DNA from 3 places in the Thiorhodococcus fuscus genome. Region 3 is predicted to be linked to each of the others. Evidence: predicted binding sites of a transcription regulator. Region 3 holds the regulator's gene; each other region holds the start of a gene.
What was found. The regulator FliA, encoded in region 3, starts transcription of late flagellar genes. The targets are predictions, from matches to a motif close to GCTAAAGTTNNNNNNNNNNCNGCCGATA.
Positions count from the first base shown of each region.

Region 1: a site for FliA is predicted at 1,320-1,347, ahead of ACFSJC_RS17110 (YjfB family protein). Genes of this name have one in related genera too.
Region 2: a site for FliA is predicted at 979-1,006, ahead of ACFSJC_RS05990 (flagellin N-terminal helical domain-containing protein). Genes of this name have one in related genera too.

Region 1 covers NZ_JBHUHX010000052.1:45,816-48,015, reverse strand. Annotated here, with positions in the region: gene ACFSJC_RS17120 (DnaJ C-terminal domain-containing protein) at 1-292, opposite strand, end outside; gene ACFSJC_RS17115 (hypothetical protein) at 648-923, shown strand; gene ACFSJC_RS17110 (YjfB family protein) at 1,062-1,277, opposite strand; gene katG (catalase/peroxidase HPI) at 1,466-2,200, opposite strand, start outside.
Region 2 covers NZ_JBHUHX010000012.1:685-2,884, reverse strand. Annotated here, with positions in the region: gene ACFSJC_RS05990 (flagellin N-terminal helical domain-containing protein) at 1-894, opposite strand, end outside; one part of gene ACFSJC_RS05985 (IS3 family transposase) at 1,420-1,702, shown strand; one part of gene ACFSJC_RS05985 (IS3 family transposase) at 1,702-2,200, shown strand, end outside.
Region 3 covers NZ_JBHUHX010000039.1:83,435-85,634, forward strand. Annotated here, with positions in the region: gene ACFSJC_RS13990 (flagellar biosynthesis protein FlhF) at 1-1, shown strand, start outside; gene ACFSJC_RS13995 (MinD/ParA family protein) at 1-815, shown strand, start outside; gene ACFSJC_RS14000 (RNA polymerase sigma factor FliA) at 812-1,558, shown strand; gene cheY (chemotaxis response regulator CheY) at 1,605-1,982, shown strand; gene ACFSJC_RS14010 (protein phosphatase CheZ) at 2,133-2,200, shown strand, end outside.

The DNA of each region.
Region 1 (2,200 bases), on a different contig from region 3:
CCTGGGTGAAGCCGCCGCCATGGAACTCGAATCCCTGGTCCCAGTCCGGCGGCGGGCGGAAGTCCTGTCCGGCCCGCCAATCGGCCCCGAGCTGGTCGTAGGCGGCGCGCTTTTCGGGATCCTTCAGGACCTCGTAAGCCTCGCCGACCTCCTTGAAATGGGTCTCGGCGTCCGCCTCCTTGCTGACGTCCGGATGATATTTTCGGGCGAGCTTGCGATAGGCACGCTTGATCTCGTCCTGCGTGGCATCGCGCGCGACCCCCATGATGGCGTAATAGTCTTTGAATTCCATTTGAGTTCGAGTCGTTGCGTTGATCGTCGCGGCCGCCGCGTTCTGGTCGAGGTGACCGCAGCTCGGGCTGTCGCACAAGGCTGTCCGACACCCGGGCCTCATTGTGTCGCGAAATGGTGGTGCGAGGGGCTACTCCACAAGAGTGACAGGGGATTCGTCGCTTGCTGTACGTGCCTTTCAGTGGGGTAGGCGCTCTGGCGCCCTGCGTCCTCGCCGATCGATCGCGACCTGGATTTCGTTTCGGATCGACAATCGACACGCGCGAATCGTTCCTCGGGGGACTGTGAGGGTATTTACCGGGCGGCGCTCGGTTTATGCTGGCGATCACCTATCGAACAGCATCGAGGGCAGATGCATGAGGATTGCCACCATCGCAGCGCTTGCGATCCTGGTGACGGGTTCCGCCTGGGCGGAACAGTGGCCGGGGAATTTCGCGCGGAAATGTCTTCAGCCGGACGGGCGCATCATCTACACCGAGCGGGATTGCACCGATATCGGCACCCCGGTCCCGCAAGGCGGGGGATCCTTCTCCATCACGACCAAGGCATGGCACGATCGTCCGGGTATGACCGCGACGACCAAGCCCATGCCTGGCGTGGTGGGGCGGACCGAGGTCAAGAGCGTCGAGTGACGGGCGCGCCGCTCGGAACCTGACCGACTGATGGGGCTTCGGGTGTCTTCGCGCGTGAAGGCGGCCATTGGCCGCACGTTACGCAGGTGATAGCGCGCCGCTGTCGGCGAGCCGATGCATTGCGAGCGAGCGGTGCGATCAGGCCGTTACGTTGATGTTGCCGCCAACGCCATCCGCCAGGCCCGCGCTGACGTCCGGGATGGATTCGACCAGCTGCATCGCGGCCTGTTCCTGAATATCCATGGATTTCTTGAGCACGGCGACGCCGACGTCATCGGCGAGTTTCCCGTTGCTCATGGTGGTGCTCAGTTGGGCGATCGCCGTTGTCGAGCCGCTGAATGAAGAGATATCCATGATGCGATTCTCCTATGAGATATCAGTGGAGGGTATCTGTCTTATCGGCTGGCGTGCCGTATTCTTGACTCCCGAGTATAGCGTCGTCCCTGGTTTCGATTGCCGACCGCCTCACAGTTCGGGGCGGTCGGGTGCGGATGGGTGTTGGTCGGGCCGGGTCCCTGGCCCGAATCGCCGCGCACCGAGACTCAGTCCAGATCGAAGCGGTCGGCGTTCATGACCTTGGTCCAGGCGGCGACGAAGTCGCGAACGAACTTCTCTCGGTTGTCGTCCTGGGCATAGACCTCGGCATAGGCGCGCAGGATCGCGTTGGAGCCGAAGACGAGATCGACCCGGGTCGCCGTCCATTTGACCCGATCCGTCTTGCGGTCGCGGATCTCGTACAGGTTTTCGCCCGCCGGGTTCCAGCTATAGGCCATATCGGTCAAGTTGACGAAGAAGTCGTTCGTCAGCACACCTTCACGCTCGGTGAAGACACCGTGCTTGGTGCCGCCCTGATTGGTGCCCAGGACGCGCAGGCCGCCGACGAGTACCGTCATCTCGGGGGCGGTCAGGCCCATGAGCTGGGTGCGGTCGAGCATCAGCTCCTCGGCGCTGACCGCGTAGTCCTCCTTGAGCCAGTTGCGGTAGCCGTCATGGATGGGCTCCAGCGGCTCGAAGGACTCGGCATCCGTCATCTCTGCCGTGGCATCGCCGCGACCGGTAGCGAAGGGCACGCTGATCTCGAAACCCGCCGCCTTGGCCGCCTGCTCTATCCCGACGTTGCCGGCGAGGACGATGACATCGGCGACGCTGGCGCCCGACTCGGCCGCGATGTCCTCCAGGACGCCTAAGACTTTGGCGAGACGTTCGGGCTCGTTGCCCGCCCAGTCCTTCTGCGGGGCGAGGCGGATACGCGCCCCATTGGCGCCGCCGCGCATGTC
Region 2 (2,200 bases), on a different contig from region 3:
ATTGATTTTGACGTCATTCAATGTGATGGAGCCGGTTACCGCCGTGACAGCAGCAGTCCCCATCGCCGAACCACCGAGCCGGGTCTCGCCCACCACTGCCGTCACACCGGTCTGATCGCTCTTATCGTTGATGGCCGCCGCCGTCGCGATAGCGCTGGCCACATTGCCACCAGACGACTTGTTGTCGGCAGCAGCGACCGCGCCTTCGATCGAGATGCCATTGATGATGAGGTCGCCGGTACCCAGCGCACCAGTCGGGGTGGTACCACCTGTGGTGGCACCGATGGCGGAAGAGATGGCCGCGTTGACCTGAGCCGTTGTCGTTCCGGCAGCGACGGCCGTCCCCGTACGGCTGATGGAGCTAACACCCGCCGTATCGGAAATCCCCAACGAAGATGCGTCCATCTTCCCGATACTGACGCCGATCGTCTGGTTCGCGTCGGAACCAATTTGCAACTTCACTTCTTGCGAAGAGCCGTCCAGCAGATTCAAACCATTGAAGTTCGTGCTGGTGGAAATGCGGTTAAGTTCCTCGACAAGCTGCTGGGTTTCAGCGTTCAGGGTGGAGCGGTTGCCGGTGGTGTAGGTACCGTTGGCAGACTGCACGGCCAGTTCGCGCATGCGCTGCAGGATGTTGGAGGACTCGCTCAAAGCACCCTCGGCGGTCTGCACCAGCGAGATGCCATCATTGGCGTTGCGTACGGCCTGATCAAGGCCCTTGATCTGCGACGTCAAACGGCTGACGATCGCCGATCCGGCGGCGTCGTCCTTTGCGGAGTTGATCCGCATGCCGCTACTCAAGCGCTCCATCGATTGACTGAGCGAAGCCTTTGATTTGTCGATGTTGCGCTGGGCGTTTAGCGACGCAACGTTAGTGTTGATAACCAATGACATGACATTTCTCCCGTTCGTGATCTAAGCTGCGGACCGCTTGAGGCCAGCGCTAAGCGAAATCGTTAGCTGTGGGCTCATTTGAAGTATCGGCCGCTCGACCGAAACCTTTAAAGCGCCATCAAGTGCCACCCTCAACCATGGCTATCGGCCTCAGAAATGATTGCTACAGTGAAACGGGATCCTGATCCGAGGAACCGTGACAAATGTCACATCTCAGGGGCATCGGATCAAGGCAGCAACAATCGCGTCAATCCCCCGAGCCTTTCCACCGCTCAATCACGCCGGCCAAAACAAGCTTGGCACGTTCCGCGCCACCTCGCCGCGTCAAATAATTGACACAAACCCCTAACACAGCCAAAAACATGATCAGACGCGATCAGCACGCCCTGTCCGTGTCGGCTAAAGATAGACCTCTTTCAGTTTTGGAGTGCGAACCCGGCCCTTGCCTAAAGTGGACCCTAAAGTGGACCCTGAAAATCGGACAGTCATTTAAGTTGTCAGGCCGGCACGAAAGGGTTGATCAAAATGGGTGAATCAAAGCGCAAGACCTACGCCGCCGCGTTCAAAGCCAAAGTGGCCTTGGAGGCCATCCGTGGGGTGAAAACCGTCAACGAGATTGGCCAGGAGCACGGTGTGCACCCGGTGCAAGTCGGGCAATGGAAGAAGGAGATTCTGGAGCACGCCGGCACGCTGTTCGAGACCAAACGTGGGCGCAAGGCTGCGGATGATCAGAGTGCGCCGGAACGCCTCTACAGCGAGATCGGGCGCCTGAAGATGGAACTGGACTGGTTGAAAAAAAAGTCCGGGTTGAGCCTGTGAGCACCCGTCGCGGCTGGATCGAGCGTGCGGGTGAGGTGGCGGTGATCCGCCAATGTGCCTTGGCCGGGGTCGCGCGCTCCGGGGTCTATACCCGCTCAACCGAGGAGGTCGTCAGCGCGTTCGACCGGCTGCTCTTGGGGTTGATTGACGCGGAGTACACCCGTCACCCGTTCTACGGCAGCCGGCGCATGGTGGTCTTTCTGAAGGCACAAGGCCATGCGGTCAACCGCAAGCGTGTGCAGCGATTGATGGGGATTCTGGGCTTGGCGGGCATGGCGCCGGGACCGAACACCAGCCAAGGGCACCCTGAGCACCCGGTCTATCCCTACTTGCTGCGCGGGGTCGAGGTCACGCGCCCGAACCAGGTGTGGAGCACCGACATCACCTATGTCCGCCTGGCGCATGGCTTTGCGTACCTGGTGGCCATCATTGACTGGTACGCGCGCCGGGTGCTGGCCTGGCGCCTATCCAACACCTTGGAGGCGGG
Region 3 (2,200 bases):
GGACTCGGCAGCTCAAGAGCATCGCGATCGCCAGCGGCAAGGGCGGGGTTGGAAAGACCAATGTCGCCGTCAACCTCGCCGTTGGTCTGGCGCGAATGGGGCGTCACGTGATGCTGTTCGATGCCGATCTTGGTTTGGCCAACGCTGATCTTCTTTTGGGATTGCGGCCTACGAAAACGCTGCACGATCTGGTGGCCGGTCGGGCCGACTCGCTGGAAGAGATTCTCGTGGAAGGACCTCACGGCTTGATGTTGGTGCCTTCGGCCTCCGGTATCGGCTCCATGGCCAATTTGACGCCTGCCGAGCATGCCGGGTTGATTCGTGCCTTCAGCAGCTATCAGAATCCGCTTGATGTGCTGATTGTGGATACGGCTGCCGGTGTGCAGGATTCGGTGACCAGTTTCTGTCGGGCGGTTCAGCATGTCTTCGTGGTCGTGTGTGATGAGCCGGCTTCCTTGACGGATGCCTATGCACTGATCAAAGTGCTGCACCAAGAACACGGTTTGAGGCGTTTTCGGGTGATTTGCAATATGCTGCGCTCGCCCGAATCTGGACGTAAACTGATGCACAAGCTCACAGCGGTGTGTCATCAGTATCTGCCTGATGTGGTTTTGGAGGCCGCGATCAGTATCCCGATGGATGACAGTCTGCGTCGAGCGGTTGTCAAGCGGGAGCCGGTTGTGAGCCTGTTTCCCGGCAGTCCATCGGGTCGAGCCTTCATTGAACTCGCCCGACAGATGGACCGTTGGACGGCTGCCGAGACCGATATAGGCGGAATCGGCTTTTTCGTTGAACGGATGTTGCAAAGTGCCTGATGGCCCTCAATCGCTTGCGATCAGGATATCCAGATGTCGCCAATCAGTCGGAGCAGCTGGTTGCGGCTAATATCGATCTCGTGCGACGTATCGCCCATCATCTCGTAGCGCGTTTGCCGGCCTCGGTTCAGGTCGAGGATCTGGTTCAGTCGGGCATGGTGGGTCTGATCGAGGCGGCACGCCAGTTTCAGTCCGGGCAGGGAGCCGCCTTTGCGACCTATGCGGGGATTCGCATTCGCGGCGCCATGATCGACGAGCTGCGTCGCGCCGACTGGACGCCACGCTCCGTGCACCGCAATACGCGGCGCATCTCGGAAGCGATCCGACAGGTCGAGGGTCGAGAAGGCCGTGCGGCGCATGACCGCGAAATCGCGCAGGCACTGGATACCTCGCTCGACGAGTATCATATGATGCTCCAAGATTCGGCCAGCTCGCAGATCCTGGGACTGGAGGATCTATTCGGCGAGGATGCCGATCCGGATAGGATGTTGCCTGGGGGAGAGGCCGCTCCGCTTGAGCACCTGGAACGTGAGCAGTTCCGCGATGCCGTGGCTCAGGCTCTGGCGGGTTTGCCGGACAAAGAGCGTCTAGTGCTTGCGCTCTATTACGATGAAGAATTGAACTTAAGAGAGATCGGTGGCGTCATGGGCATCACCGAATCGCGTGTGAGCCAGATTCGCAGCCAGGCCTTGCACCGGCTGCGCGTCCGTTTGCAGGAATGGATCCACGAGGCTGGCTCGTGAATGTCAACCCGACCAATGCCATTGGGAGCTTTGTGTGGACAAAGGCATGAAAATCCTCGTCGTGGACGATTTTTCCACGATGAGACGCATTATCAAAAATCTGCTTCGTGAACTGGGGTTCAATAACACCACTGAGGCGGATGACGGGAGTACCGCGCTTCCGATGTTGAAGGGCGGCAACTTCGATTTCCTCGTGACCGACTGGAATATGCCGAACATGGAAGGTATTGAGTTGCTTCGCGCGGTACGTGCGGATCCCGAGCTCAAATCGCTTCCAGTGCTCATGGTTACGGCCGAGGCCAAGCGCGATCAGATTGTTGAGGCCGCCCAGGCAGGCGTCAACGGGTATATCGTCAAGCCCTTCACGGCCGAGACCCTCAAGGAGAAGATCGACAAGATCTTCGAGCGTATTGAGGCGGGGTGATCCAGCGGGTGTCCGCGCGGATTGCCTCCATGGCGCCTAGTCGGTTCGTGGAGTGCGGATGTTCATCATCGACACGACGTTGCGGCATCCGAATTTCTGGTCAAGCTTGACCAAAGGTCACTATGTACAGAGTTCGCCCGGGAACGATAGATGGACACTGACGACACGAGCACCAAGGCACAGCTGGATCTCGCGCGCCAACTGGTAGCGCATCTGGA